DNA from 2 places in the Bradyrhizobium sp. HKCCYLS1011 genome. Region 2 is predicted to be linked to the other one. Evidence: riboswitches for the same ligand, from Rfam matches in the RefSeq annotation. Region 2 holds a riboswitch; the other holds the start of a gene.
The links. A riboswitch is a leader RNA that binds a small molecule or an ion and turns the genes downstream of it on or off. The one in region 2 is predicted to bind cobalamin.
Positions count from the first base shown of each region.

Region 1: another riboswitch for cobalamin. It lies ahead of ACQR1W_RS30820 (TonB-dependent receptor); the one in region 2 lies ahead of ACQR1W_RS30290 (HupE/UreJ family protein).

Region 1 is NZ_JBNPTT010000010.1:313,749-329,527, forward strand. It holds gene ACQR1W_RS30815 (PepSY domain-containing protein) at 1-1,280, opposite strand, end outside; gene ACQR1W_RS30820 (TonB-dependent receptor) at 1,283-3,454, opposite strand; cobalamin riboswitch at 3,675-3,869, opposite strand; gene ACQR1W_RS30825 (tetratricopeptide repeat protein) at 3,943-7,740, opposite strand; gene ACQR1W_RS30830 (MotE family protein) at 7,846-8,619, opposite strand; gene ACQR1W_RS30835 (DUF6468 domain-containing protein) at 8,616-9,104, opposite strand; gene fliM (flagellar motor switch protein FliM) at 9,101-10,306, opposite strand; gene fliL (flagellar basal body-associated protein FliL) at 10,325-10,816, opposite strand; gene flgF (flagellar basal-body rod protein FlgF) at 11,199-11,963, shown strand; gene flgG (flagellar basal-body rod protein FlgG) at 11,988-12,776, shown strand; gene flgA (flagellar basal body P-ring formation chaperone FlgA) at 12,794-13,861, shown strand; gene flgH (flagellar basal body L-ring protein FlgH) at 13,867-14,643, shown strand; gene ACQR1W_RS30870 (2-keto-4-pentenoate hydratase) at 15,024-15,779, opposite strand, start outside.
Region 2 is NZ_JBNPTT010000010.1:195,632-211,410, forward strand. It holds gene cobN (cobaltochelatase subunit CobN) at 1-928, opposite strand, end outside; gene cobW (cobalamin biosynthesis protein CobW) at 938-1,972, opposite strand; gene ACQR1W_RS30285 (DUF1636 domain-containing protein) at 1,969-2,382, opposite strand; gene ACQR1W_RS30290 (HupE/UreJ family protein) at 2,386-3,018, opposite strand; cobalamin riboswitch at 3,137-3,328, opposite strand; gene cobU (bifunctional adenosylcobinamide kinase/adenosylcobinamide-phosphate guanylyltransferase) at 3,366-3,902, shown strand; gene cobO (cob(I)yrinic acid a,c-diamide adenosyltransferase) at 3,923-4,531, shown strand; gene ACQR1W_RS30305 (cobyric acid synthase) at 4,536-6,026, shown strand; gene cbiB (adenosylcobinamide-phosphate synthase CbiB) at 6,013-6,993, opposite strand; gene cobD (threonine-phosphate decarboxylase CobD) at 7,017-8,066, shown strand; gene cobS (adenosylcobinamide-GDP ribazoletransferase) at 8,056-8,778, opposite strand; gene ACQR1W_RS30325 (histidine phosphatase family protein) at 8,775-9,371, opposite strand; gene cobT (nicotinate-nucleotide--dimethylbenzimidazole phosphoribosyltransferase) at 9,371-10,426, opposite strand; gene ACQR1W_RS30335 (Orn/Lys/Arg decarboxylase N-terminal domain-containing protein) at 10,604-12,976, shown strand; gene ACQR1W_RS30340 (GNAT family N-acetyltransferase) at 12,987-13,556, shown strand; gene ACQR1W_RS30345 (hypothetical protein) at 13,576-13,788, opposite strand; gene ACQR1W_RS30350 (Bug family tripartite tricarboxylate transporter substrate binding protein) at 14,235-15,203, opposite strand; gene ACQR1W_RS30355 (thiamine pyrophosphate-binding protein) at 15,356-15,779, shown strand, end outside.

The DNA.
Region 1 (15,779 bases), 120 kb from region 2:
TGGTCGGTGCGTCCCAGGATGTCGCCGGTGATCGGGCTGATATGAAACCAATTGCGAGCCTCGTCGTCGAACACCGCACGGAGAACCGGCAGTTCGCGCTCGCTGTGATGCGCATACCAATAGGCATCATAGTCGCGAAGCAGCTGGCGTTCCGACAGATGCGCGTCGGGAATCAGCTTGGTCGCAGCAGCCCACAGCCGGTCCGGCGCCAGTCGAACCGCCTCGCCCGATGCGGGGTCGATCGGCGTCTGCACACCCTCGCGCGTAGCCACGATCATCAGCGGGCGTCCGTCCAGCCAGACGAAGCGCGCCTCGACCACATCGCGCTGGCGCGGCATCGGCAGCCGCGCGGCGATATCAGGCGCATCGTGGCCGGCATAGCGCCGCATCGCCTCGCGCGCGGTGTTGCGGTCGGAGAAATAGCCGCCAGGGTCGAGCGAGAGCCAGCCCGAAACCATCCAGGTCAGCACGAACAGCCCGGCAATCAGGCCGGTCACGTGATGCCACGCCATCCAGCCGCGATAGGGCGTGATCCGTCCCGTCCCATCGCGCCGCTTGAGGCGGACGCGCAGAATGCCGATCCAGATGCCGCTGACCGCGACGATCAGGCAGATGCCGGAGATCCAGAGAACCACGAGCCGCCACAGCGGCCCGTCCTTGCGCAGCACGGTCGGATAGATCCAGTGCGGAATCGCGCCAAGCCAATTCCAGACGCGCTCGGAGCGGCTGGTGTCGAGCGCGATCTCGCCGGAGCGCGACGAGACATAGAGCTCGGTGCCGGCCTCGTCACCAAGCGTGATCAGATAGAACGGCCGCAACGAATCGTAGCGGGCTGTCACGCTCCATTGGTCGCGGTCGACCATCTCGGCAAGTTGCGGTGCGCGGCTCGCGGGGTGCTGTCGCGCCACCGCGAGCGCCTGCTGTTCGGAGATCGCCGTGATGGCGCGACCGTCGACGGCGGACATCGCCTGGCGCCGACCATCCCAATTGGTCAGCCGATACACCGGCTCATCGGCAAGCATCGAAAGCCGGAGATCGCGGGGAAAGCGCGTCGCTCCTGCCGCTTTCATCGCGTCGTCGGGCGACAGCACCACCCTCTCCCAGGCGATGTCCGGCAGCGCCGCAAGCCTCTCCTTATCGGAGAGGTTCGGAAACGCGACGTACATCATCACGACACCGGACGTGAACCACATGACAAACAGCAGGCAGGTGACGATGCCGACCCAGCGGTGGCTGATATACAGCCACCGCCTTGCGGTGCGGATCACTACGCGGCGCACGCTCAGAACTTCACGTTGACGGCGAGCTGAGCGGTGCGGGGCATGCCGAGCAGCCACTGATTGGTATCACCCGACGTCGCGTAGACCTTGTCGAACAGATTGTAGACCCGGAACGACACCGTCGTGTTCGGGTCCGGCTTCCATTGCACGGCGGCATTGACGACATTGTAGGCCGGCATCGCTACCGTATTGGCCGCGTCCGCATAGGTTTTGCCGACGATCTGGATGCCGACATTGGCCGACCAATTGGGAGCGAAAGCCCAGGTCGCCCAGATGTTGGAGACGGTCTGCGGCACGTTGACGGGTACATTGCCGGCGAAGTTCACGGCAAGATTGTTGATCACCTGCGTGAAGTCGTCGTACTTCGCGCGCAGGAAAGCGGTGTTGGCGTCGACGCGCCAGCCATGGTCCAGCGCAAAGCCGACCGATGCCTCGATCCCGCGCGAGGATTGCTGGCCGACCTGCACCGGATTGGTGTTGGTGGGGTCTGTTGGGTCGCGTGCGAGCAGATTACTCTTGACGATCTGATAGCCGGCGAGCGTCCACTCGCCGCGCCCACCCCAAAACGATTGCTTGACGCCGATCTCGACCTGCTTGCCGGTCGACAGGTCGAAATTGCGATTCACCGCCGGCATGGTGATCAGATTGCTGACCGGATCGACCGCGACCGAATACTGGCCGTAGAGCGCCAGATCCTTGATCGGCGTGTAGACGGCACCGGCGCGCCAGCTGGTGGCGTGATAGGTCTTCTCGAAGCTGTTGGCGGGGTTGACCTGGTCGGTGCGGGCGATGGTCGGCTCGTCCTGCCGGATGCCGCCGATCAGCGACAGCTGGTCGGTCAGCGCCAGGCGGTTCTCGGCGAATACGCCATACTGGTTGGTCGTGCTGCTGAAGCCAGGCTTCGTCTTGTCCGGGCTGCTGAAGACGCCGGGCTCGGAGCCGTCAAGCGGCACCGACGAGCTGCCGCCATAGGGCGAGTTGTTCGTATGGGTGAAGCTGATGTTGTTGACGTCGAACCCAGCCACGAATTCATTGACCATGCCGAAGAGATGGCCGCGGAAGGTCGCGTCCATGCGATCACCGACCTGGCGCTGGTCGTGGAAGATCTCGATGTAGTCACTGCGGTCGACGAGGCCGGTCGTGGAATTGTAGCTGTAGCTCTCGACATCCTTCCAGTGCCGCCGGCTGCTGAGATAATAGAGCGCATTGCGGATCGTGACGCCGTCGGCGACCCGCCATTCGGTCTTCACCTGATTCCAGCTGTCCTGATAACGGATGTTGCTGTCGGCGACGTTGTAGTTGTCGAAGCGCAGCGCCTCCAGCAGCCGGCCGTTGACCAGCGGCGTGCCGAAATAACGCGAGGGCTTGCGGTCACCATCATCCGTGGAGATGGTCCAGGTGACGTCCTCGTTCTGCTTCACCTGGATCGCGGCATGCAGCTCGACATTCGACATCTTGTCGCGGTCAACCCAGCCGTCGGAGGCATTGGCGGTGGCGGTGATGCGATAGGCGACGTCCTTGCTGACGGGGCCGCCGCTGTCCACGGCGATACGCCGGGTCATGTTGCTGTCGAACGAGACTTCGGCCTGGTTGCTATGGACCCACAGCGGCAGCTTCGAGATCACATTGACGGCGCCGCCGATCGCACCTTCGCCATAGAGGACCGATGCCGAGCCGCGCAGCACCTCGATACGCTCCGACGACCAGGTGTCGTAGGGAAAGGTCAGCGTGCCGGAGCCGACATAGAGCCGCGTGCCGTCATACAGCGTCATCACCGACCCATTGCCGGTGAAGCCGCGCGTATTGAATGAGAGGCTGCCATTGCCGGGCGCCGGGCTCGCGGTGAAGCCTGTGGCGTTCTGGGTCACGGCGTCGATGACGTTCTGCTGACCGCGCTCGGCCATGGTCTCGGCCGTGATGACATCGACGCTCGCCGGAGTCTGCAGGCGGCTCAGGCCGAAACGGCTTCCCGTCGATGTGGTGCCGGTGAGGTTGAGCGTCGGCGCGGCGAAGGCTGGAGCGCCGGGCGCAGTAGCGGAAGCAGCAGGTGGCGCTGCAGTCACGCGAGCAGCGTTGCGCTGCTGATGGGTCCGCGCAGGACGCGGGGTGTCGCTGCGCGCCGCGCGGCGCGCCCGCGACGACACCGGCGCAGTCACCTCCACGGGCTCGAGCATGTGGCTGGGCGGCGCACTTTGCGCCGGGCTTTCGGAAGAGCAAAACAGGCAGGACAGCGCGACAGAGGAGAGAAAAAAGCGGCATCGCTTGGATGCGGCAGAGACGGCTGAGATCATCGACGGACTCGCGGCAACGTGGCACGTCACCGCAAACCAAGCCGCTCCCGCTCAAGACGCGGCAATACGGCTTCCACCAGGACACCCCGCCCGATGTGCTCGCGTGTGACCACGACTGACGGCAGGTCTCCTGGCTCGCGGGTCACCGCCTATCGCCGCCTTCCCGGGCAAGAAAAGAACCCAGTGGCATCCGGCAAAGGCTCGCCGCTTACAGTTGCGGGGGCAGCCGCGGCATCGGGTCTCCCCCACCGCGTTCCCGTTTAATCCTCGATGAGGAACCGTCCGGATCAGGTAAGGACAAAGTCCGGAGAGCGTCAACGCCCAACCGTGCGCCGCTTCGACGCTGCTTGGTGATCTCACCAAGAATTAGTCTAGCGGCCAGCCACCGCCTGCTTCACGCCCTTGATCTGCGGCAGGCTCCCGGTCGTATCCGGCTCGGGGCGAGCCAGATCCTTCGCGTCAGGCGATTTGCCGGTGGCATCGGGGAAACGCGCCCGCATGTCACGCAGGAAGCCGTCGAGCGTATCGACGCTCGCCGCCATCTTGGCGATCTGGGCGAATTCGGCGCTGGAGCCCGACGCGGGCTTGCTGGCGACGTCGAAGGCGAGCTTGTCGGCCTCGCCGGTCATCAGCGGCGCATATTTCTCGCGGAAACGTGCCAGGCCGATCGCATCATCGGCGAGCGCATAGCCGACGACGGCGCGGAGGATGTCGCCACGCTCGGCCGGATTGAGCGGCCGGAAGTCGCGCCAGCGATCGCCGTAATAGAGCTCGATCTGTTCGGACGCCTCGCGCCAGCGCCGCGAGGCCCAATAGATGTCGGAGCGCAGCCTGATCGCCTCGCGGCCCGCGATGTTGGTGATGATGTCGAGCGCGAGATCATAGCGGCCGATATCGCTGTTCGCCCTCGCCTCGAGCAGCAGCCGCTGCTGCCGCAGCTCGCCGGCGAGATCGGCGATGCGGGTGGTGCGCAGCGCCTCGATGGCGCGCTCCGGCTTGCGGTTGGTCAGATAGACCATCGCCAGGCGGGCGGCGACCTGGGCGCGCGCGGCCCCCTCGAGCCGGTGGTCGATCTGGTACTGCAACAACTCGGCCGCCTGGTCCAACAGATCGATTCCAACCAGCCGGTCGGCGAGCTTGCGGATCATCTCGTCGCCGCGCCGGCCGATCGGGGTCAATTCGCGGAAGTCGTAGAAGATGCTCAGCGCATCGACCGGCGGCATGTCGTCGGCCTTGCCGGCGAGGAACAGCTGCGAGAACAGCGTCGAGGCCGAATCCTGCGCACTGCGCGCGACTTCCGAATTGGGCATCAGCCGCGTCGCCATCCGCGCCGCGCCAAGCGAGTCGGCATAGCGCCCGGTCTCGTTGTAGAGCTGCGCCATCATCTGCAGGGTCTGCACCTCGACCGCATCGCCGCGCCAGACCGCCTGCAGGCCCTCGAGCTGGTTCAGCGCCTCGTCCGGCTTGATCTCGTTCCGCTTCTGCAGGAGCCTGATCTCCAGCAGCTTGGCTTCCGCGCCGGCGGCCCGGTCGTTCGAGGCGACCGCAAACCGGTACTCGTCGAGCGCATCCTTCTCCTGCGCCATCGCCTCCGCGAGCCGGCCGCGCAGCACCGCCACCGCGGGCTGCATGTCGGCGGGAACGCCGATCACCTCGAGCTCGGCGCGCCGCTTGGCGGCGCCAGCATAATCCTTGATCTCGAGCGATGCCTTCATCGCATCGGTGGTCACTACGCGCTGCAGTTCGAGCGGCAGCGAGGCGATCGCGAACTCGACGTTCTTGAACTTCTCACGCGCGTCGGCAAATCGGCCCTGACGTGCATAAGCGAGCCCCTTCCACATCTGCGCATCGAAATTGTTGCCGATCGACGGGCTGGCCAGGTCCTTCAGGCCCTGGTCCGGCCGCCCCATCAGGATGCTCGAGACCGCGTGGATCATCTGCATCGCGGTTTCGTCGGTGCGGGGGTCGCCGTCCGAGATCATCAGATTGGTGACGCCCCTCGCCTCCGGATACATCGCGCGCGCCATGTAGAAGCGCGCCAGCGCCAGCCGCGCCTGGGCACGCTGCTCCGGCTCGGCCGTGGCGGACGCCTTGATCAGCGCATCCAGCCGCGCAGTGAAGGGCTGCGTCTGGTTCTGCCGCCATTCGTCGATGTCGAACATCGGCCGCACCGCGGTCGCCGCGCGCTCCGGCGCATAGCCAATCGCGGACAGGGTCAGCCCGCCCGGCCGGCCCAGAATGACCTTGTCGGGCGCGATCTCGACCGCGACGTCGTCAGAGTTCGGGCGGACGGCAATGCCGTGGATGGAATCGAGCAGCGACAGGTCGACAAAATCCTGCCGCTTGATGAAGCCGCGGATTGGCGGCGGCGCAGTGACAACGAGCAGCGTGTCGCCGGCATCCGGATCGGTCAGCCGGTGCAACAGGCCGGGACCGGGATTGGCGAGCGGTACCATCACATTGGCGAGCGCGGGATCGGTTACGTTGCGCATCACCGTCAACGGCTGCTGCGTGGTCTGGCCCTTGTCGGCGAAGGACAGCGTCCAGCTCCGGCCCTTGCCGTCGTCGCTGCTCAAGGAGTGCATCTGCGGCCGGTTGAGGCGGATGCGGATCGCCTGACCCTTGTCGAGCGGCACCCGGTTGACCTCGCCGATGACAGCGCCTCCCTTGGCGCGGATGGGCTCGACGTCGAGCGGCCTAGTCGAATCGAACACCATCCATACCGTGTCGCCGCGGCGGAACAGCGCGGCCGGTGTGGGCTGATCGAAGTCGAAGGTCATGCGCAGCCCCTCGCTGTCGCGCAGCGCCGTGATCTTCGCCGAGCTGCCGGCGCTGTCAACGGATGAGCCGGCCGCGGCCGCCGGTTTGGCGGGTGTCGGCGCCATTGCATCCGGCTTGATCGAATCCGGTTTGGCCGCCTCCATCTTGGCCGTATCGACCTTCGGTGGCTCCGTCTTCTGAGCCTCCGCTTTCGCTGGCTCTGGCTTGGTCGCTTCGGCCTTCGCCGCTTCAGTTTTCACGGCCTCAGACTTGGACGGCTCAGACTTGACAGGCTCAGCTTTCGCCGCATCCGGCTGCGGGCTCGGCGCCGCAGCGGGCGGCTTTGGCGAGGTTTCCGCCATCACCGGCGCAGCTGCCATCTGAGCAGCCGCCGGCTCGGCGGCAGCCGGAGGGGTGCCTTGCGTCTTGGCCTGCGCGTTCATCTCGCGCGCGATCGTCTCCGAGGTGGGCGGCACGATTGCCGGCAGCAACTCGGCCTTCTTCTCCGCAGGCGCAGCATTGGCTGCTGCGGATTTTGCAGCCGGTAAAGCGTCCGGCAATACCGCCGTCGGGCCCTTCGGCTTGTCCGGCTGCACATAGGAGACGTCGATATTGTAGGTCTTCTCATCGCGGAACGCGCGCACATCGACATCGCCGATCAACCCGATCTCGACCGTCGTCTTGGCGACCTCCATCTTCTGCGTGATCGCCGCGACATTGGGCGGTGATACGATCTTGGCATCGGCCAGGTCGAAGGTCAGGGGCGCGCTGAAGAACAGCGACAGCTTCTGCTCGTTCATCACCGAGGACACGCCGACGCCATCGGGGACCTCGAACACGAAGCGGACGAAGGTCGGCTGCACCAGCGCACGGACGCGGATCGGCGGACGCTTCTTCGACTCCTGTTCGGCGCGCTGCAGGCGCAGCGCCTTCTCGGCCGCGCGGGCCCGTTCGGCCAATTCGCGCACGACTTCGGCCGGCAGCGGCGGCGGCGCGCCGGTCCAGCTGTCGGGCAGCAGATCGATGAAAACACGTTCGCCGGCGACCATGGTGTTGACCTGCACCTTGCGCGACAGCGATAGGCGCAGCGCCGAACCGTCGGGATCGCCGCGGCCTCCGGAGATGTAGTCGGGTGCGGACTCGACCCAGCGGTCGATCGGGATATTGGCCGGCTTATCGAAGCGGATCAGAAGGATCGACCCCGCGGTGGTCACTTCGGTGCCGACATCCTCGGTGAATTTGAGCACCAGCCGGGCATAGCCGTTGGCGGCCGAAAGGCTCGCCTCTCCCGACACGGGCTGGGCACGTGCCGCCGTCGACACGGCCACGCCGCAAAGGATGGCCACGAGCAGCGCGAGCAGCCGCGCGCGGGGCTGCGACCACAATCCAACGGGAGCCGTGCGCACCATGGGTCAGCTACTTCCAGTTCGAAATCCGCAACGCGACGGACAGGCCACTGATCACGCCATTTCGACACTAGCGATCGGCGTTTAAGGGCCCGTTAAGCATCAGCTTCAATTGCTCTTCGCCGGCAGCATCTTGCCTTCGATCTTCGGCAGCTCGGCGCTGGCCTCGGACGATTTGTCAGCGCCGGCGCGCCGCGCCAGCTCGACCGTCAGCCGCTCGGCGGCCTCCGGCATCATCAGCCCCATGATGTCCGACATCTTGCGCGGCGCGATCTGCGATGCGATCTCGATCAGGACCGACATTTCGAGCCGGTCGAACACCTTGGCCGCGTCCTTCGGCTTCATGCCTTCATACATCGTCACGATGCTCTTGAAGCGCGCGCTGTCGGCCTCGTTCTTCTGGCTGGTGACCGCCGAGATCCGCTGCTCGATCGCCTTCATCTCCTCGGTCTTGGCCTGGATGCGCTGCTCGGCCGCGCGCAACAGGCTTTCGCGAATGTCGATCTCGCGCGCTCGTGCGTCGAGCTCCTGACGACGCGACTGCAGCCGCTCCAGGATCGCCTTCTCCGCAGGTGAGACGCTCTGCGGGTTCTCCTCCGGATGCAGCACCACGCCCTCCGGCTTGGTGTCCGGCGCGGCCGGCTTCGGCGGGTCCTCGGCCTTGGCTTCCTTCGGCGCACCGTGCGTCGCGCCGGTGATATCGGTCTCGTCACGGCCCGGGAAATTCAGGTTCTCCTGCGCCCATGACCGTTTGGTCGACTGCGGGTCGTAGTCGAACACATAGCCGCCGTCGATCACGAGGCCGGCGACCTTCAGCACCGCAAGGCTTGCGACGGCGATCAAGGCAACGGGAATGACGCGGATATTACGGAACGCTTTCATGCGGCCAGGCCACCGGACCTTCGACGTTCGGAGAAGGCCTGCGCCGCGGCGGCCACGGCGCGGGCACCGGAGACCCTCGCGGGCTCGGCCATCGCAGGAGCTGCCGGCGCAGGCTGGGGAGCGGCAACGGGCGCCGACTCGGCTTCAGCCGAGGTGGGACGCGCGGCATTGGCGATGCGCGACAGCCGCCGCACGATCGCGTCGCTCTCCGCAAGTTGTCGCCTCAACTGGTCCGACATCTGCGTGGCGGATGTGAGCTGGTTGCCGAGATTTTCGTTCACGTCGCGCACCGCAAGCTTGAGACCACCGATCGCACGTTCGGCAATTTCGGTCGCGGTGATCAGCTCCGCGATCACAGCCTTTAACGAATGCTCGTCGGCTTTCAAGCGCTTCAGCCGCGCATTCAACAACATGCAGTAAGCGATGGTCAGAACCAGGAGAACCGCGACCAGGCTTTCGATGATCAATCCGAGGGAGTGGTTCATTGTGCCTCCATCATCTTATTCTGGCCTTCCGAGCCTTCGAACATCGCAAGCGTAGTATGCGGCTTGCGCAAATTCTTGGTGACACGGATGGCGACGCGGTCGCCGACCCGTCCCATCCGCCCTTCGGTCAAGGTGGTGCTGCCGCACCGGATCGCGACCAGCGCGTCCGGGCGCATGTCGAGCGGCAGGGTGTCGCCGACCTTCAGCTGCATCAATTGCTTCAGTGGCACGTCGGCCTCGTAGAGCACGGCGTCGACGGCGATCTCGGCCTGCGAGATCTCGGTGGCGAAATGGCCCTCCCAGATCGGATCGCGGCCGAACTTCTCGCCCATGAACATCTGCAACAGCACCGGGCGGATCGGCTCGATGGTTGCATAGGGCAGCAGCAGTTCGACGTTACCGCCGCGATCTTCCATGTCGATGCGCAGCTTCACCAGGATCGCCGCATTGGCCGGGCGGCTGATCGCGGCAAAACGCGGATTGGTCTCGAGACGGTCGATGGTGAAGGTGACCGGAGACAGCGGCCGGAACGCCTGTTCGGCGTCCGCCAGCACCACCTCGATCAGTCGCTTCACCAGATTTGTCTCAATCGTGGTGTAGGGTCGCCCCTCGACGCGCATCTGGCTGGTGCCGCGCCGACCGCCCAGGAGCACGTCGATGATCGAATAGATCAGGGTGGAGTCGACGGTGGCGAGGCCGAAATTCTCCCACTCCTCGGCCTTGAAAACCGAGAGCACCGCCGGCAGCGGGATCGAGTTCATGTAGTCGCCAAACCGCACCGAAGTGATGCGGTCGAGCGTGACCTCGACGTTGTCGGAGGTAAAGTTGCGCAACGATGTCGTCATCAGCCGCACCAGGCGGTCGAAGACGATTTCGAGCATCGGCAGACGCTCGTAGGACACCATCGCCGAATCGATGATGGCGCGGATGCCGGAATGGTCGTCGAGACTGACCTCGCCGGCGGTGAAGCCGAGCAGGTTGTCGATCTCCTCCTGCGACAGCACCCGCTCGCCGCCGCCGTTCTTGGTGGTGCCGAAGTCGCGGCTGCCGTCTTCGACCATCTTGGCCCATTGCAGGGCCATGGATTCCGTCAATTCATTGGCTGCGGCCGCTTCGGCAGCCTCGGCAGGGTCCTCCGAATCGAGCGAGGCTTCCCATTGCGCGGCTATCGCATCTTGATCGACTGGATCGTTGCCCGCCATGATCTTAACTTCCGTCGCTTACTGGACCACGATTTCCTTGAACAACACCGCGTTGACCTGGTTGGGCGCCAGCGCGACGTTGACCCGCTTGGTGAGCTCTTCCTTGAGCCGGAACAGGCCGGCCGAGCCGTTGAGATCGCTGGGCCTGAGCTCACGAAGATAGGTCTGGAAGATGTCGCTGACGCGCGGCAGCGTCGGCTTGATCGCCTCGACCTGCTTCTCCTCCTTCACCTCGAGCACGACCTTGACCTTGAGATACTGGACGCGGTCGCCTGGATTGCCGACCAGGTTGACCAGCAGGTCCGGCACCTCGACGAAGGCCGGCGGCTTCGGCGGCGGCGCCGCTTCCGCGTGCTGTTCCTCGCTCTTGTGGCCGAAGAAGAAGAAATAGCCTGCCGCGCCCATGGCGAGAACCGCGAGCCCGGCGACCACAATGACGATCAGCTTGAACTTGCTTTTGGGAGCGGCTGCGCCTTCGGCTTCGCCTACAGCGCCTTCGTTCTCAGCCATGGCTTTCGGGTCCCTTCGGGAAATCGATCCGATGCCGCCAGAAAGCTCGATGACGCGAAACCAACACGCTCCCAGCGCACCTGCGCTTGTCGTGACTGAACGCTACGGTAGTAATGGTTAATGGAACCTTTCTTTTGCGTCGGCAGTGGGAAAAAGTTGCCGGGCAAACATGGTTGATGAGCGGTTATTGCCGGGCGTTTTGCCCAGCCTCAAAACGCCAACCGATTGATTTTTAATAAATTTCAGACTTGGCACGGTCTTCGCTCTCTTTGACGCGAACCCGCAAGGCTTGGGAGAGCTGACGCGGGTTCGAGATCACCCGTTAACGATCGCCTTGGGAGAGGCGCCGCTTTCGGGATTCGCTAAAAGGGGAGCTTGACCGATGGAGAATGCGCTTCTCGTCGGATTGTCGCGGCAGATGGTGCTGGAACGACAACTCGATGTCGTTGCCAACAACGTCGCCAACGTCAACAGCAACGGTTTCAAGGCCGATCAGCAGCTGTTCGAGGAATATCTCACCTCGGGCGCGCATGAAGACAATTTCCGCGGCGCCGACCGCCGGGTGTCCTATGTGCAGGACCGCGGCACCTATCGCGACTTCACCCAAGGCTCCCTGGAGCGCACCGGCAATGCATTCGACGTTGCGGTCGTGGGCGCGGGCTTCCTCACGGTGCAGACCGCGAACGGCGAGCGCTACACCCGCGACGGCGCCATGCACATGAACAATATCGGCCAGCTCGTCACCGCCAACGGCGACGCCGTGCTCGGCACCGGCGGCCCGATCGTGTTCCAGCCGACCGACCACGACATCAACATCTCGCCCGACGGCACCGTCACCGTGGTCGAGGGCAACAACCACACCGACTCGATCCGCGGCAAACTGCGCGTCGTCAGCTTCGCCGACCCGCAAGCCACGCAAAAGGAAGGCAGCAACCTCTACTCCGCCGCCAACGGCGCGGTCCCGCAGCAGGATGCGAAGTCGACCCTCCAGCAGGGCTACGTCGAGAAGTCGAACGTGAACGCGGTCGGCGAGATGAGCCACATGGTCGAAGTGATGCGCGCCTACCAGCAGATCGCCAGCATGCTGCAGAACCAGAGCGACCTGCGCAAGAACGCAATCGAGAAACTCGCCGACGTTCCGGCCTGATCCCAGAACTGAAGGAAACCTAACATGCAGGCGCTTCACACCGCTGCGACCGGAATGGCGGCACAGGAACTGAACGTTCAGGTGATCTCCAACAACATCGCCAACCTGCGCACCACGGGCTTCAAGAAGCAGACCGCGGCGTTCCAGGACCTGATCTACGAGCACGTCCGCCGCGTCGGCGCGCAGTCGTCCGACCAGGGCACGATCCTGCCGATCGGCATCGATCTCGGCGGCGGCGTGAAGACGGTGGGCACGCCGCGGTCGATGACCCAAGGCACGTTGTCGCAGACCGGCAACGATCTCGACCTCGCCGTTAGCGGCGAAGGCTTCTTCAAGATCCTGATGCCGGATGGCACCTTTCAGTACACCCGGGACGGAACGTTCCAGATGGACAATCAGGGCCGCATCGTCACCGCGCAGGGCAACCCGGTGCAGCCGACCATCACCATCCCGCAGAACGCCTCTGGCATCACCGTGAGCGCGCAGGGGCAGGTCTCGGTGACGCTGCCCGGCTCGACCACCTCGCAGATCATCGGCCAGATCCAGCTCACCCGCTTCATCAACAAAGCGGGCCTGCAGCCGGTCGGCAACAATCAGTTCACCGACACGCCCTCCTCCGGCCAGCCGCAAGATGGCATCGCCAACCAGGAAGGCTATGGCGGCATCACGCAGGGAAGCCTGGAGCAGGCCAATGTCGACGTGGTCAGCGAGATGAGTGACCTGATCGCCGCCCAGCGCGCCTATGAGATGAACGCCAAGGTCATCTCCGCCGCCGACCAGATGATGCAGTCCACCACCGCGCTATTCCGCTAAGGCAATAGGAGCCTGCCATGACGATCCGCACCGCGCGTCCGCTGCTGTTCGCCGCAGCCCTGCTGGTCTCGACCGCGCTTCCCGCTTTCGCTGGCGGCGCCGACGACCAGATCGCAGCCCCGGTGCTGCGCGCCACCGTCAACGTCAGCGGCGACATCGTGCGTGTCGGCGACCTCATCGACAATGCCGGCGCCGCGGCGCAGGTCGCGGTCTACCGCGCGCCCGATCTCGGCACCACCGGCGTGCTGCCGACCGCGCAGGTGATCGCGGTGCTCCGCGCCCACCAGGTGATCGGGGTCGACACCCGCAACATCAAGGAAGTGGCGGTGACGCGGCTCGCGCGCAGCCTCTCCAGCCACGACATCGAGCTCGCGGTGGCGCAGGCGCTCGAACATCGCTCCGGCCTTGGCGACGCCGCCAATATCAGCGTCAGCTTCGACCAGGCGGTGCAGGATTTGAAATTCGATGCCGCCATGAACGGCACGCTGGCTCCGACGGGCTCCCGCTTCGATCCGCGCACCGGCCGCTTCGATGTCAGTTTCGAGATCGCCGGCGGCAACGGCATTGCCCCGGTGCGGCTGCGCTATACCGGCTCGGCGATCGATACCGTCGAGGTCCCTGTGCTCACCCGCAACATCGACCGCAACGAGCTGCTCCGCTCCGGTGATCTCGTGATCGAACGCCGCCCGCGCGCGGAGCTCGGCGGTGCGGAAGCCGCCTCGCGCGAGTTGGCCGTCGGCATGCAGATGCGCCGTCCGGCGCGCGCCGGCCAGGCGCTGAAGGCCACCGATCTCGCCAAGCCCGACCTGGTGCAGCGCGAGCAGACCATCACGATCATCTACCAGACCGCCGGAATCTATCTCACCACCCGCGGCAAGGCGCTGGACAACGGCAGCGAGGGCGACGTCGTCAACGTGCTCAACCTGCAGTCCAAGCGCACCGTCACCGGCCGCGTCAGCGGCCGCGGCCAGGTCTCGGTCGACATCGCCGTGCCGAAGCCGGCGCAGACCGCCGAGGCCGACGTCACCGCCTCCGTTTCCGTCCCTGACCGACTGCCCTCCTCCGCCACACCGAAAGCCGAGTAAGTTTCATGTCGAAGTACACGTCTGATGCTCCATCCTACAGCGGCTTGCGACGCATCGCGCTGGTGTCGAGCTCCCTGCTCGTGCTGTCGGTGGCAAGCGGCTGCTCCTCGATCGATCGGCTGTCGCAGATCGGCGAGAAGCCGAAGCTGGCGGAGATCGAGAATCCGACCGCCCAGCCCGGCTACAAGCCGGTGCAGATGCCGATGCCGAAGCCCGAGGCGGTGTCCTATGCGCCGAACTCGCTGTGGCGCAACGGCTCACGTGCCTTCTTCAAGGACCAACGCGCGCATCAGGTCGGCGACCTGCTCACGGTGACGGTCAACATCACCGATCAGGCCAATTTCGCCAACGAGACCCAGCGCAGCCGCACGGGCAAGGAAGATTCGGGGATCACCGATTTCATCGGCTCGAAGACGATTACGCAGGCCAACAAGATCCTGCCCGGCCGCCTCCTCACCGAGGATTCCTCTTCGACCTCAGACGGCAAGGGCTCAATCCAGCGCTCGGAATCCTTGACCACCAGCGTCGCCGCCGTGGTCACGCAGGTGCTGCCGAACGGCAATCTCGTGGTCGAGGGCAAGCAGGAAATCCGGGTGAACTACGAGATCCGCGAGCTGATCGTGGCCGGCATCGTGCGGCCTGAGGACATCCAGAGCGACAACACCATCGACTCCACCAAGATCGCGCAGGCCCGCATCTCCTATGGCGGCCGCGGCCAGATCACCGACATCCAGCAGCCAAGATACGGGCAGCAGGTGATGGATATATTGCTACCATTCTAGCGAGGGCTTGAGGCCCAGGAAACGCAACTAACGGCCTCCTTCCGTCAGGGAGGCAGGACAGCAATGTCCCCTCTCCCGCTTGCGGGGGAGGGTCAGGGTGGGGACGCCCCGAGCGCGACGTCAGTTCTCAACAAGGACGACGGCCGCGACGCTCCCCTCCACATTAGCGAGCTCCCACATCGCTCGCCTGCGAACCTAGGCGCAGACGAGTGATGGTATACACGGCCTCCGGTAGCTCCCCTGCCGGAGGCCGTGTTCGTTTTGCGGGGGGGTCTTGCAAACGAATCGACGTCGGCGACCGCCTGAGCGTGAACTGCAGTGCCAGGGTCGAGCCCGGGCATAACGGCGAGCGCGCAAAAATCAGCGTACCCCTCGTCCCCTCACTCGAACCGTGCCTCCACGGTCCCCAGCCCGTCCAGCTCCATCCGCACCCGGTCGCCCGGCTTGAGCCAGATCGTCTTGACCAGGCTGCCGGTCAGCACCAGCTGCCCGGCCTCGAGCCCGTCGCCGCGCGAGGCGAGATGATTGGCGAGCCAGGCCAGCGCATGCAGCGGATGTCCCAGCACATCGGCGCCGGTGCCCTGCCCGGCCAACGCGTCGTTGATCAAGGCGCGGCCCTGTATCGCGGCGAGGTCCGCCACCGCATCACGCCCGACCGCCGGGCCGAGCACGCAACCGGCGGCAAAGAAATCATCGGCGACCAGGGTCGGTGCGCCCAATGTCTCCCATTGCACATAGCGGTCGTCGACGATCTCGATCGCCGGATGGCAGTCACCGATCGCGTCGGCGACGCGCTCGATGGTGAATGGCGCATCCAGTGGCAGCAGGTCTTGCGCGAGCCGCACCGCGATCTCGCATTCGACGCCGACCCGGACGAAGTCGGCCGCGCGCAGCGCTGCGCCCGACTCGTGGACACCGCGCGCGAACACCCCGCCGGCGCAGGGATGCGGAATGCGAAGATAATCCTGCATCACCTTGCTGGTGCAGCCGATCTTGTAGCCGGCGAAATCGCCGGCATGCTCGGCGAGCAGCCAGTGAACCTCATGCTGGATCTCATAACCCGCCGCCTCATCCTGCGGCTGAAGGTGAGGCGGCAGCGCCGCCAATGGAGTCCTCTCCTGGCGGGCGCGCACGAT
Region 2 (15,779 bases):
GGTCGGTCGGCGACAGGCCGCGTGCCGATGCGGCCCAGGCCTGCTCGCTGCTTTGGGCTTGAACGATCTGCAGCACCGGCACATCGGCAACATCGAGCGCGGTGGTGCCATCCTCGCGCAACGCCGAGAATGCGGTGGCATTGAGCACGACGGAGGGCCGTCGTGCCGCGACCAACCGCTCCAATCCGTCCGCAACATCAGGGTCCTTCAGGCTGGTCACGGCGACGGCGACAGATGCAAGCCCCTCAGCTTCAAGCGCGACTTGCAGGGCTGCGATGGCCGCGGTGTCGGCGGCGAGCAGGCTCGCGCGATAGAACACGATCAGGGCGCAGGGACTGGTGTCGCGGGTAAGGCACAGCTCCTCGGTCGCAACGGCGCCGCGGCCAGCGACGAATCCGACGACAGAGCCGATTGCGACAGGCTCGGCGAATGCTGTCGGACGTCCGAGCAGCGAGTTCAGATAGCGCAACGCCTCGCGCGCATTGGCCACGCCGCCCTCGTGCAAATAGCCATAGAGTCGCGCAGTGACGTCGAGCGGCAAAGTGGAGAGCGCATCCAGGCGCTCGTCCGTGCGATCATCGCCGGGGAGAACAGCAAGCAGGATGCCTCGGCTCCGGCACAGTGCGGCAAGGCGCTCCAGCCCGTAGCGCCAATAATCGAGACCGCCGAGGCAACGCACGACGACGGCACGCGCCGCCACGACGACGCGGTCGAGATATAGATCGACCGACATCGGGTGCTTGAGCCGCTTGAGGCTGGCAAGCCGCAAGCTCGGCAACTCTTCTGCGCCTGCCCGCCATGCCTCGGCCAATGCCGAGAGATCGCTGTCAGAAAACGACAGCACCACGATGTCCGCGGGCGACTGCGCGAGATCCACGGCCTGTTCGAGGTCGTCGAGCGCGGCACCTGATGTCGCCAGGAGATGCATCGGCCTCGCCTAGCCTGCGACCAGGCTCTTGATCGCGGCCACGTCGAGGCCGCGCTCGCCAATGAAGACCAGCCGTCCCTGGCGCTCCTCGCCGGCGCGCCAGGGCCGCTCGAACTGATGCTGAATGCGATTGCCGACCGCCTGGATCAGGAGCCGCAGTGGCTTGCCCGCAACCTCGACAAAGCCTTTGACGCGCAGCACGTCATGCGCGCCCACAGCATCGGCGATACGGGCCAGGAGCGCCTCGGGCGAGGCCTGCGCCGGCACGTCCAGAACAAAGCTTTCGAAATCATCGTGGTCGTGCTCGGCTTCGTTGTCGTGATGCGAGGGGCGCGCCGCAAGATCGCCTTCCGCTGCAGCACCCAGCCCAAGCAGCACAGAGGCCGACAGCTTGCCGTGCTCGGATGCGATCACCTTGACCGCGCGCTGCACCTTTGTCGCGATCTCGGAGCTGACGGTCTTTCGCTCAACATCCGTCATCAGATCGCTCTTGTTCACGACGACCAGATCGGCGCAGAGCAATTGATCCTCGAACACCTCCTCGAGCGGATTGTCGTGGTCGAGCGACGTGTCCGCCGCGCGCTGTGCGGCGAGCGCCTCCGGATCGTCGGCAAAGCGGCCGGCAACGACGGCCGGCCCGTCCACGACAGCGACAACGCCATCGACGGTGACGCGGGTCGCGATCTCCGGCCAGTTGAACGCCTGCACCAACGGCTTCGGCAGCGCGAGGCCGGAGGTCTCGATCACGATATGCTCGGGCGGCTCCTTCTGATCGAGCAGGCTCTTCAGCGCCGGCACGAAATCGTCGGCGACTGTGCAGCACAGGCAACCGTTCGACAGTTCGACGATACGATCCTCGGGGCAATCCGGCACGCCGCAGCCCTTGAGGATATCGCCATCGATCCCGACATCGCCGAACTCATTGACGATGATGGCGAGCCGGCGGCCGTTCGCGGTCTCGATCAGGTTGCGCACCAGCGTAGTCTTGCCGGCGCCGAGGAAGCCGGTGACGATGGTGCACGGTGTCTTTGCAAAAGATTTCATGGCAGCGAAGCCTCTTCGGATGAGCGCGGCAGCGGCGGCACGCGCGCGATCGTGTTCTTTCTGACGTATTCGGGCCGCTCCCGCCACGGCGGGAGCCCGGCCTCATGGCGCTGATGCAGCCGGGCAAAAGCCAGCACATCATCGGCATGAGCGTCCGGATCGAGCGCGCCGACGATATAGGTCCATTTGCCGGGCGCGGTGACCGCGACCGTGCAGGAGCGATTGCAGTTCGAGAGGCATTCGACCGGCACGACGGTCACTCCGTCGCGCCGCTCGCCAGCAACGGCATGGATCGCCTCGAGCAACCGCGCGCCCGCGCGCGGCTCCTCACTGGACACAGGCTCCGCAGTCTGCGTCTTGCAGGTGACGCAGACGAACAGTGTCGTCGCGTCAGGGGATGTATTGGTCATCAACTAGCCAGCCAGACCGGCAGCCATGGCAGCCGCAGCGCCACCGACCAACATAATGGCCGCGCCCGCGGTCCGCACCGCGACAGATCCGAACGACACGCCGCGCGCAGCCACGAAGCGAGTGGCTGCGAACGCGCCTGCGGCGATCAGGCTCTGGATCACCAGCAGCCCGGCGAGATAAGCGCCCAGCGGCGTGTTTTCCGCGCCGACGATCGATTCACCCAGCGCATAGCCATGCACGAGGCCGGTGAGCGCGAACAGGATCGCGACCAGCAGCACGCCGAAGCCGCTGCGGAGAACGATCAACAGGCCGATCGCGGCTGTCGACAGTCCGACCAGCAGCTCCGCGGCCGGCATGTCCGCGCGCGCCACATGCAGCATCACGCCTGCGATCATCGCCGTCGTGAAGGCCAGCACCGGCGCAAAGCCGCGGCCGATCAGCGCCGCAATGATGCCGGCGCCGATGATGGCCGCGAAATGATCGAGCCCGATCACGGGATGGCCGAGGCCGGAGAGCAGGCCCTGCGCAAAGGTCTGCGGCAGCTTGCCGCCCATCATGTGATGCGCTGACGCGGGATCAGCGGCGACCAGCGCCAAAGCTGCAACTGCAAACGCAATGCGAATGGGATATCTCATGGCCGTCTCCGTCGATGCCCGAACCGGATGGGTTCGTGCGATACGCTGCGCCCGACGGCATCCCGGACTGCCCCCGGGATCAGAACCCTGCATCGCGACTCCCCGCGCGACGGGTCGGCCAACAGCAATGTCGACGGCAGGTCTCCTGGCTCTCGGGTCGCCGCGCGAGACCACCTTCCCGGTTTCCCAGTGGTCATAAGGCCTCGCACTCGCCGATTACAGTTGCGGGGGCAGCCGCGGCCTGGGGCTTGCACCCGCACCGCGTTCCCTAAATCTCTCCTTTCGGAGAACCGTCATCTGTTAGATACGGGATTGGGACAAAGCCCGTCAATCGGAATCCTGACCTCATGCCGCCCTCCCCGCCCAACCCAGCCCTGCCGCGCCTGACCCTGGTGCTGGGCGGTGCCCGTTCCGGCAAGAGCCGCTACGCGGAAGGATTGATTACGGCCGCCGAACCGCCGTGGGTCTATATTGCTACAGCCCAGGCCTTCGACGCCGAAATGACCGCGCGCATCGCTGAGCACAAAGCGCGTCGCGCCGAGGGATGGACGACGATCGAGGCGCCTCTCGATCTTGCAGCGGCGATTGTGGCAAATGGCGGTGCCAAGACGCCGGTTCTGATCGACTGCCTCACGCTCTGGCTCAGCAATGTCATGCTGGCCGGCCGCGACGTTGCCGCGGCTTGCGGTGAGCTCGTCGATGCAATAGCCCAGGCGAAGGGGCCGATCGTCGCCGTCTCCAATGAGGTCGGGCTTGGCATCGTGCCTGACAACGCGCTGGCGCGTGCGTTTCGCGATGCGCAGGGCCGCCTCAACCAGGACATCGCGGCACTGGCCGATCGCGTCATCCTGATGGCAGCGGGCCTGCCGCTGACATTGAAATAGCGCATCGAGAGGATATCAGAATGAGTGAAAGCAACGAGGATGCGCGTCACAAGTCCAAGATGGAGAACCGCAAGGCGATCCAGGACGCCGAGGTCGCATCAAAGACCATCGAGAAGGGTCTGTTGATCGTTCACACCGGCAAGGGCAAGGGCAAATCAACCGCAGCCTGGGGCTTGATGCTGCGCGCGCTCGGCCGTGGCTTCCGCATCGGCGTGGTGCAGTTCGGCAAGGGCGCGTGGGAGACCGGCGAGCGCAAGGCGATCGAAAAGTTCGGCGACCAGGTCTCGTGGCATACGCTTGGCGAAGGCTTCACCTGGGAAACCCAGGATCGCGCCCGCGATGTCGCTGCGGCCGAGCGCGCCTGGGCCAAGGCGAAGGAGCTGATGGCGGATCCTTCCATCGGGCTCGTGATTCTCGATGAGCTCAACATCGCGCTGCGCTACGATCATCTGCCGATTGCCGAGCTCGTGGAAAGGTTGCGTGCGCGCCGTCCCGACCTGCACGTCGTCGTCACCGGCCGAAATGCTAAGCCGGAGTTGATCGATGCCGCCGATCTCGTCACCGAGATGAACCTGGTGAAGCACCATTTCGCTGCCGGCGTGAAGGCGCAGGAAGGCATCGAGTTCTAAGCCCATGGTCGCGCGCGCCATCATGTTTCAGGGCACCGGCTCCGACGTCGGCAAGTCGCTGATCGTCGCAGGCCTTGCGCGCGCGCTGACATTGCGCGGGCTCAAGGTGGCGCCGTTCAAGCCGCAGAACATGTCGAACAATGCAGCCGTGACCGCCGATGGCGGTGAGATCGGCCGCGCTCAGGCGCTGCAGGCGCGCGCGGCGAAGCGCCCGACGTCCGTCCATATGAACCCGGTGCTGTTGAAGCCGCAGAGCGAGATCGGATCGCAGGTTGTGGTGCAGGGCCGCGTGATCGGCAACGCCAAGGCGTCGGCCTATCAGGCCATGAAGCCGCAATTGATGATTGCGGTGCTCGACAGTTTTTCACATCTCGCTGACGACGCTGATATCGTGCTGGTCGAAGGGGCAGGCTCGGCGTCGGAGATCAACCTTCGCGCCGGCGACATCGCCAATATGGGCTTTGCCCGCGCCGCGAACCTACCCGTCGTGCTGATCGGCGACATCGATCGTGGCGGAGTCATCGCCAGTTTGGTTGGCACCAAGGCCGTGCTAGCAGCCGAGGATGCCGCGCTGATCGCAGGCTTTCTCGTCAACAAGTTCCGCGGCGATCCCGCATTGTTTGCGAGCGGGATGGCTGACATCGCGGCACGGACCGGCTGGCAGGCGCTGGGGCTCGTGCCGCATTTCAATGAGGCGCAACGGCTGCCGGCTGAGGATGCACTCGGACTGCCGTCGCGCGACCGATCGGGAGAAGGCGGCCTGCCCAAGATCGTCGTGCTCGCCTACCCGCGAATCTCCAACTTCGATGAATTCGACCCGCTACGGCTGGAAGCCGGTATCGAGCTGCAGTTTCTGCGTCCAGGCGAGCCAATCCCCGGAGACTCCGCCATCATCATTCTGCCGGGGTCGAAGGCGACCATCGCCGATCTGGCTGCCCTGCAGCAGACCGGCTGGGATATCGATCTCGCCGCCCACATCCGCCGTGGCGGACGGGTGCTCGGGATCTGCGGCGGCTATCAGATGCTGGGCCAGATCATCAGCGACCCCGATGGCCGCGAGGGGCCGGCCGGCATGGTCCCCGGGCTCGGCCTGCTCGACGTGGCGACGGTGCTGACCTCGGACAAGGCGCTGCGTGAGGTCGGCGGCTCACTGCACGACGGCGACACGCGCTTTCGCGGCTATGAGATGCATATCGGCCTAACCACCGGCGCTGACACCATCAGGCCATTCCTGACCTTCGATGATGGCCGCAGCGACGGCGCGGTCGATGCCAGCGGCCGTGTCGCGGGGTGCTATGTGCACGGGTTGTTCAGCGACGATGGCCTGCGCAAGCGATGGCTGGAGACGCTCGGTGCCGTATCGACGGTGGCGGATTATGACGCCGAGGTCGAGGCCACGCTCGACGCCCTTGCCGCGCATCTTGAACGGCACCTCGATATCGACCGCATTCTGGAATTGGCACGCCGGTCCACGCTCTCGGTCACCGCCAGATAGAGATCACCGCAACCAGCGCAGCAACAACAACCAGCGCCTGAACGGCGCAGGCGGCTCGGTAGAGCCGCAGTGCGCGCCTGATATCGCTCGCCTTGGCATCCGCCCTCCCCTCGCCCATCCAGGCGTCTTCGACAATCTCACCGTGATAGACCCGCGGGCCGGCCAGCCGCAGGCGGAGCGCGCCGGCCATCGCGGCTTCCGGCCAGCCAGCATTGGGCGAGCGGTGCTTGTGCGCGTCACGCCAGACCGCGGATATCGCATCGCGCGCTGACGCGCGGGGGATGGCAATGGCCGCAAGCGCCAGCCACAGCGCTGAGAGCCGCGAGGCCGGCAGATTGATGAGATCGTCGAGCCGCGCGGCCGCCCAGCCGAAGGCGCGGTGACGCTCCGACAGATGGCCGATCATGCTGTCGGCGGTATTGGTGGCCTTGTAGATCAGCATGCCCGGCAGGCTGCCGATGGCGAGCCAGAACAGCGGCGCGACTACGCCGTCGGAGAAATTCTCGGCCAGGCTCTCGATCGCGGCACGCGCCACACCCGCTTCGTCGAGGCTTTCAGGGTCGCGGCCGACGATCATCGACACGGCGCGACGGCCGCCGACGAGGCCCTCCTTCTCAAGCGCTGAGGCGACCGCCGAGACATGCTGACCAAGACTGCGCTGTGCCAGCAGACTGCTGGCGAGGAGCCCTAAGACGCCGGTCGCGAATGGTTCAGGCAATGCCAAGCGCGCCGCTGCCGTGAGCCCCAGCCCAATGGATGCAGCCGCCATGATGAGCAGGAGTACCAACGCGGCGCCCCAGAGGCGACGGAGGGTGAATGAGTCCGATGCGCGGTTCCAGTGCCGGTCCGCCCATGCTATCAGCGCGCCGATCCACATCACGGGATGGCCGATGCGGCGCACCAGCGCTTGCGGGTAGCCGAACAGCGCCTCAATGATCAACGCAGCGAGCGCAACGGCGAGAAACATCGAGCTCCAATCGAAGGCCTGATATGAACGACAGAGCGACTAGCACGCCAGGAACCGCATCGGAAGCGGTCGTTCACGGCGGCAATATCGACGAGGTCAGTCGGCTTTATCCTGACGCGCCCAAGCCCTGGATCGATCTGTCGACCGGGATCAATCCGATCCCCTATCCTGTCCCGCCGCTTTCCGCCGATGCCTGGTCGCGATTGCCGACCAAGGCGGACGAACAAGCCTTGTTGGCCGCGGCCGCTCATCGCTATGGCGTACGCGCGCTGAATAGCATCGTCGCCGCGCCCGGCACACAAGCTCTGCTGCAGATCATCCCTCGCCTGCGTCCATCCGGCTCCGTTGCAGTGCTCGCACCGACCTATGAGGAGCACGCGTTATGCTGGCGCAGTTGCGGACACAAGGTTCGCCTTGTCGACAAAATCGATGCACTGGCAGAGGCCGACGTCGCCGTGGTCGTCAATCCCAACAATCCGACCGGACGATTGCTTCCGCGCGCCACGCTTCACGCACTCGGCGCGGTGCTCGCGGGCCGCAATGGCCTGCTGGTCGTGGATGAAGCTTTTGCTGATTTGTGTCCCGTGCGGGCAAGCCTGACTTCCAATCTTCCGCCGGCGACCCTCGTGCTGCGCTCCTTCGGCAAGACTTACGGACTCGCAGGGGTAAGACTTGGCTTTGCCATTACCTCCGTCGACATGGCCGATCGGCTGCATCGCGCGCTGGGCCCATGGGCTGTCTCGGGGCCAGCGCTTGCGATCGGAACCGCAGCTTTAGGCGACGATCGGTGGCTGGAACAAGCACGCGCGCGCTTGACGCTTGACGGCCAACGCCTCGATGCGTTGCTGAGCGCTGCAGGTTGTACACCGCTGAGTTCCGGGTCTGTAACCCTCTGTGGGTCGCCTCTGTTCAGGCTGGTTGAGAGCATGAGCGCCGCAGATCTCGCCGACCGGCTCGCGCGGCATGGCATTCATGTCCGGCGATTTTCATATAACCCAGCGTGGCTGCGCTTCGGCCTGCCCGGCTGCGAGCAGGAATGGCAGCGCCTTACGGATGCGCTGGCTACGCGCTGAGCGCGCAGGCGAACAGCAGCAAGGTCTCCGTCACCTCGACGCTGGCGCCGAGGCCATCGCCGGTGATGCCACCGAGCCGCGATTGCCAATAGAGCGCGATCGCCGGGATCACAATGACGGCGAGGAGCGTCGGGCGCGCGCCGAACATGGCGAGAACAACGAGCGCCAGAGCCCAGACTCCGATCATCAACCAGCCGACACTGTTTGCGACGCTTGCACCGAGCCCCGGCTTCAACGATAGGAGCAGCCTGCTCCAGAGCAAGGTGCCCCAGCGCGCCCAAGCCGGAATAACAAGCAGTGCCCACGGCGCGAGCGTCGGCGGCAATTGCGCAATCAGCACGAGTTTCGCCGCGATCTGCAGCGCGATCGCGACCACGGCAAAATTGCCGGCATGAGGATCGCCCAGCACATCGATGAAGCGATCGGGCTTGCCGTGCGACGCGCCGAATGCATCGGCGACGTCGCCGAGCCCATCGAGATGCAGCGCCCCGGTGATCCAGATCCAGGCCGCGAGCACAGCCAGCGCGATCACCCAAGGATCATTGCCGCGGAGGATGCGGGCGATCAACGCCAGGCAGATACCGATAACGACTCCGACCGCAGGAAAGTAGATCGCCGCACGCGCGAGATCGCCTGCCTCAGCATCCTTGATGCGAGGCGTCGGCAGCCGTGTCAGGAACTGCAGCGCGATCCAGAATTCACGCAGGCTCATGGCTGGGTGATCTCGACGAGTTCGCCCCAGAGCGCGCCGTCCTCGCCGCGCCCGACCTCGAGCGTGATACGCGTGGCGGGCTTGATGCGCAAACTCCACAGCGATTGCAGCGGCCAACCTAAGATGAGCGACAGCGTTGCACGAATCGCCCCGCCATGGGTGACGACGAGCACCGGAGAGAGCTCGGGATTCGCGGTCAGCCGATCGAGCGCGCGCCGGACGCGGTGCCGGAGGCTGGTCCAGCTTTCACCCTCAGGTGCGGTGAACGCAGCGGGGTCCGCGTAGAAAGCCTCAAGCAAGGCGGCATCGCCGGGCTCTGTCGCGATCTCGCAACGCTCGCGGCCGTCCCACCGACCAAAATCGAGCTCGCGCCAATCCGGATCGATCTGTAGCAGTATGGCCATTCGCCGCGAACAATCCTCGGCAGCGGAGCGCGCCCGCGCCAGCGGCGAGCTTACGATGAGCTTCCAATCTCGATCTTTCGTCTGCGCGGCAAATTGTTGCCAGCCGGTCTGGCTCAGGGGAGGATCGGTGCGGCCATCGAGATAGCCATCGCGGCCGGTGTCGCCATGCCGCAGGAGATCGATGCGCATCAGCTCGTGCGGCCCGACACGGCGGCCTCGGCGAAGGTCGCCATCCCATTATGGAGCTCACAGGCCAGCCGCAGCAGCGGCAGCGCGGCGGCCGCACCGGAGGCCTCACCGAGCCGCAAATCGAGGTCGATCAGCGACCGCGCACCGAGGGCGTCCAGCACGATCCCATGACCGCGTTCCGCCGAGCGGTGCGAGAAGATCAGCCAGGGACGGCATGAGGAATTGAGCTTGACGGCAGCAAGGGCAGCCACCGACACGATGAAGCCGTCGATCAGAACCGGGATGCCCATTTGAGCAGCCGCAATGATCGCCCCGGTCATCGCCACGATCTCGAGCCCGCCGACGGTCGCGAGCACGGTCTGCACGGGGGTGCCGACCTCAAGTCCGTGCAGCACGAGCGCATCGGCGATCACGCGCGCCTTTCGCGATCGCCCTTCCCCGTCGAGCCCGGTGCCGCCGCCGACGATACCATCCGCGGCGCAGCCGAGCAGCGCCGCCGCAATGGCCGCAGCCGAGGTCGTGTTGCCGATTCCCATTTCGCCCAGAAGCACCAGGTGCGGTTTGCGTTCCGCCTGACGTGCGATCGCGCGCTGCCCGCAGGCAAGCGCAAACGCCACCTCTTCGGAGGTCAGTGCTGGCGCAATGCTGAAATCTCGTGCGCCAGCGCGGGGCTTATCGACGATCACGCCCGTGATCGGCTCCTCGCATAATGTGCCAGCATCGACGAGCTCGAGCGGACAGCCGAGCGTGCGCGCCAGCACCGAGATCGCGGCCCCGCCACCGGCAAAGTTGTGCAGCATCTGCACGGTAACTTCGGAGGGATAGGCCGAGACCCCACGGGCCGTGATGCCGTGATCGCCGGCAAACAGGATGATCGGGGCCCGATCCGCGCCCGGCCTATCGGTCGCCTGCAGCGCCGCAAGCTGGACGGCGACCTCCTCAAGCCGTCCGAGTGCACCCAGTGGCTTGGTCAGCTGTGACTGGCGCGCAAGCGCCGCCTCGCGATGGCCCTCCGAGGGAGCTGGACATCTCACATTAATCCAATCAGGCAACACGGCGACTTCCATGGCAAAGAATCGAACTGGCACGATTGCCATCGGCGCGGCGGCGTGACAAGCAGCGTTCATACCCGCTGATTTGAACGCGCCGGCCCCGATGGCACTTTATACTGTCATTTAAGTGTCATGGAATACGCCGACAGCTGGCCTCCCGACCCAACCTGGCAGACCCGCATGGATTACTTCCGACGCTTCACCTTCCTGTTCGCGGCTCCGGTGTTCGAGGCCGACGACCTCGCCGGCGTCCGCTTCAACCAGATCATCGAAGAAATCCAGCGCTCCGGCTTCGAGGTGGTGCGGGCGCGCAAGCTCGAGGATGCCGAGATCGCGGTGCAGACCGATGCAGCGATCGGCTGCATGGTGGTCGATTGGGGCAAGAAGGGCCTGGAAGGCAAGACCGCGGCGCTGATCAACCTGATGCGCCGGCGCGGCCTCGATTTTCCGATCATCCTGCTGATTCGTCGCAAGCGATTCGAGGATCTGCCGGTCGAGGTGCTCGACTTCATCGACGGCTATGTCTTCCTGTCGGAAGAGACCCCGCCCTTCATCGCCAAGAACCTGATCAGCCGGCTGAAGCAATATGCGGAGACGTTGAAGACGCCGTTCTTCGGCGCCCTGGTCGACTATGCCGAGGAAGGCAACCAGCTCTGGACCTGCCCGGGCCACAATGGCGGCGTGTTCTACAGCCGCAGCCCGATCGGGCGGGTGTTCGTCGAGCATCTCGGTGAAGCCGTCTTCCGCGACGACCTCGACAATTCCGTGCTCGACCTCGGCGACCTCCTGACCCATGAGGGGCCGGCATTGCGGGCGCAGAAGGAAGCGGCGCAGATCTTCGGTGCCGAAAAGACCTATTTCGTGCTGAACGGCACCTCGACCTCGAACAAAGTGGTGCTGGGCGCGCTGGTCACCGACGGCGATCTCGTGCTGTTCGACCGCAACAACCACAAGGCCGCTCATCACGGCGCGCTGCTGATCTCGGGCGGCATTCCAGTCTACATCCCGACGGTGCGCAATGCCTGGGGCCTGATCGGCCCGATGCGCTGGGACCTGCTCGACGAGGAGCATCTGCGCCAGCAGATCCGCAACAACCCGCTGGTCAAGGATCCCGACGCCTGGCGCAAGGAGCGCCCGTTCCGTGTCGCGGTGGTCGAGCAGTGCACCTATGACGGCTCGATCCACAGCGCCGAGATGATCTTGAAGCGCATCGGCCACCTCTGCGAGTACATCATGTTCGACGAGGCCTGGGCGGGGTTCATGAAATTCCACCCGCTCTATGCCGGCCGTTTCGCCATGGGCCTGTCGGAGTTGGGACCGGATGCGCCGGGTATCATCGCCACGCAATCGACCCACAAGCAGCTCGCGAGCTTCTCCCAGGCCTCGCAAATCCACATCAAGGATCGTCACATCAAGGGCCAGCGCCGGCGGGTCGAGCACCGGCGCTTCAACGAAAGCTTCATGCAGCACGCCTCGACCTCGCCGTTCTACCCGCTGTTCGCCTCGCTCGATGTCGGCGCGCAGATGATGAAGGGCCGTTCCGGCGAGGTGCTGTGGGACGACACGATCCGGCTCGGCATCGAATTGCGCAAGAAGATCCGGGCGATGCGCCGGGAATTTGAGGAGAAGGAAAAGGATCCGGCGCGGCGCTGGTTCTTCGAGCCTTTCGTGCCGGACCGCGTGGCGCTTCCGGATGCCGCAAGCCCCGGCGGCGTCCATGACGTCGCCTGGGACGCGATCTCGACCGATCAGCTCGCGACCGACGCATCGCTTTGGCAGCTCAATCCCAAGATCAGCTCGCAAAAGACCAGCTGGCACGGCTTCCCGGATCTCGCCCCCGGCTTCGCCATGACCGATCCGAACAAGCTGACCTTGCTGACGCCAGGCTTCGACCGCGCGACCGGCGGCTATGCCGAGCATGGCGTGCCCGCCCCCGTGGTCGCGCAATATCTTCGGGAAAATCGCATCGTTCCGGAGAAGAACGATCTCAACTCGCTGCTGTTTCTGGTGACGCCGGGGGTCGAGGCCAGCAAGGCCGGCACCCTGATCAGCGGCCTCGTCGCCTTCAAGAAGCTGCACGACGACAACGTGCTGCTGGAGGATGCGATACCGGAATTCACCCGCCGCCGCTTCGCACGCTACGGCAAGGTGCGGCTGCGCGACCTCTGCGCCGAGATGCATCGCTTCTACCGCGAGAGCGACGTGAGCGCGCTGCAGGCCAAGCAGTTCCTGCCCGAGCATATGCCTGAAATTGCGATGTCGCCTCGCGAGGCCGCGCGCTGCCTGATGCGCAACGATGTGGACTATCTCCCGATCGACAGGATCGGCGGACGGATCGCGACCACGCCCTTCGTGGTTTACCCGCCAGGAATTGCCACGATCGTGCCGGGCGAGCGTCTGTCGGAACGCGCCAAGCCGATGATCGATTACCTGAAGATGTTCGAGCAGGCCTTCAACACCTTCCCCGGCTTCGACGTCGAGATCCAGGGGCTCTACAAGGAGGTCGACGAGGCCGGCCGCGTCAGGCTCTATACCTACGTCGCCGCCGAGTGAGCCTGTGCCGATGGAAGCGATGATCGCAGCCATCAATGCCGAGCCGCCGGTGCTCGTCCGCCCGTCGCGGGACGACGACGTCGAGTCGATGCTTGCGATCTATCGCCGCCACATCCGCCGCGGCATCGAAGAGGCCACCGAGAATTCCGGCGTGCCGGAGCCCGACGATCTCAGGCAGCGGCGCAAGAACCTGCGCAACAACCGTCTGCCGCATCTGGTCGCCACCTTCCGCGGCGAGGTTGTCGGCTATGCCTATGTGGTGCCGTTCCGGAAACGCCCCGCTTATCGCTTCGCCGTGAAGCACTCGATCTATGTGCATCATGAGCATCTCGGCCGCGGGGTCGGCCGGCTGCTGATGCAGGCGTTGATCGACGCGTGCGCGGCAGCCGGTTTCCGGCAGATGATCGGCTATATCGATGCTGATAACACCGCCTCGCTCGGGATCCATGAGCGATTTGGGTTCAATCGGGTCGGGCTTCTCCCGGCCGTTGCCTTCCGCTACGGCCGCTGGTCGGACACGGTGATGGTGCAGCGTTCACTCGGGTCAGGCGCGACTGAGCCGCCTACTCCCGGCCGTTGAACCGATCGGCGCGGTTCGATCAGGAGGGGTAATCCGCCGATTTCACCTGGATCCGGTCGGCGTGCAGCGACCAGTCACGCAATGCCTGCATCTCGCAGAATTTCTTCTTGGCAAGCTCGGCCGCAAGATTTTCGTTGGCCGCATCGATCTCGACGGAACTCTGGCAGATCTCACATTCCCGGCCATTTTCGCCGAGCACGTCTTTCATGAACTTGACGACGTAGCGTGACATGGAACCGCCCTCCGCTCAGGTATTCGCCGGCCCATGTTAGCGTGCTCTGCGGAAGAGTGTTGAGCGATATCAGACCCGCCGAAATATTTAATAATGCGGCCTGGAACCGCAGGGCTCAGGCGCCGGCAGCCGGAAGGCTGGCCGCGGCGATGGCGACGAACTGCGCGACAGCGCGGCGCACGCGGCTTCCGGTGGTCTGCAGCAATGAATTGAAGCGACGCATCGAAATTCCCCTTTGCGCCGTGCGAGCGATCGCCCGCAAATCCCTGGCGCAAAAGGAGAAATGGCCTCACTTGAGAAAGCCGTCGAGGGGCTGGGAAAAATAGCAAAACTTGCGTCGCCGGCGCCCTCGCCGGCAGAAGGTTTATTGCTCCCCGGCAGCCCGGGACGACGAAAATCTTCTCGTCGGCCCTCGCCGACAAACCGCCCCGAGCCGGGCACCCGCCTCAGTCCGCCTTGATGCCGGCGGCCTGGATGATCGGTCCCCACTTGTCATAATCGGCATGGATCTTGACGTCGAAAACTTGCGGCGTGCTGCCGATCGGGGTCGCACCGAGCTTGGCGAGGCGCTGCTTGACGTCGTCGGTGTTGAGAGCGGCGACGAAATCGTGCGAGATTTTCTCGACCAGATCGGACGCCATGCCGCGCGGCCCCAACAGCCCCCACCACACCTCGGTGTCATAGCCCGGCACGGCTTCGGCGATGCTCGGCACGTCCGGCAGGAACGAGGCGCGGGTCGCGGTGGTGACGGCCAAGGCCCGGACGGTGCCGGCCTGGAGCTGACCGACCGCCTCGGGGCCGTTGTTGAAGGACAGCGGAATCTGACCGCCCAACAGATCGTTGATCGCGAGCGCGCCACCCTTGTACGGGATCGGCTCGATGTCGACCTTGGCCATGCTCTTGAACAAGGTGCCGGCCAGGTGCTGCGAGGTGCCGATGCCGGCGTGCCCAAAGGACAGGCTGCCGGGCTTGGCTTTCGCCGCCGCGATCACGTCGGCGAGCGTCTTGTACGGCGAGTCCGCCCGCACCAGCAGGATGTTCGGCGACGACGCCAGCAAGGTCACCGGCGTGAAATCCTTGAATGTGTCGTAGGGCAGTTTTGGATACAAAAACGGATTGGTCGGATGACCGCTCGCGACCACCATCAAGGTGTATCCATCCGGCGCCGATGCGACCAGGGCCTGCGAGGCCACCACGCCGCCCGCCCCTGGCCGGTTCTCCACGATCACCGACTGGCCCCATTGCTTGGAGACGACGTCGCCGAGCGTACGCGCCAGCACATCGACCGCGCCACCCGCGGCATAGGGCACCAGGAGGTGCACCGCTTTGGTCGGATAAGTGCTCTGCGCCGATGCGCCTCCGGCCGTGACCAGCATGGCCGCGATTGCGGCGGCGACTCCAAACCATCTGCTCAAGCTGTATCCTCCCCTTGGCGCCATCTTGTTTGATGTTGTTTGTTCTTCGATCCGCGCCATCCGCCGTCTCAGGCGCAAGGCACGTCAGCAGCAGCGCATGTTGACAATCCCGCTTGCTGCGTCAAGTTCGGCGGCAACACAGGGAGACAAGGATGGCCGCCGAGGGAAACCCTGCGCTCGCCACAACAAACGAAGACAGCTGGCACGGGATCGTGCTGCGCACGCTCAGGCGCAACGAGATCCGGCTGGTGCCCTACGTCCCCGATCGCGTCCTGACGCCGCTGATCGCGGCCCTGCACGCCGATCCCTATTTCTCCACTTTCGCCACCGCGCGCGAGGAGGAAGCCGTCGGCATTCTCTCCGGCGCCTGGATGGGCGGGGCCCGCGGCGCAATGCTGATGCAGACCTCGGGCTTCGCGACGCTCGCCAATGTGCTGGCCTCGCTGGTCGTGCCCTGCCAGATCCCACTCGTCATGTTCGTCTCCGAGCGCGGCACGCTGGGCGAATTCAACTACGGCCAGTCGCTGGTTTGCCGCACCATGCGGCCGGTGCTGGATTCGCTGGCGATGGAGCATC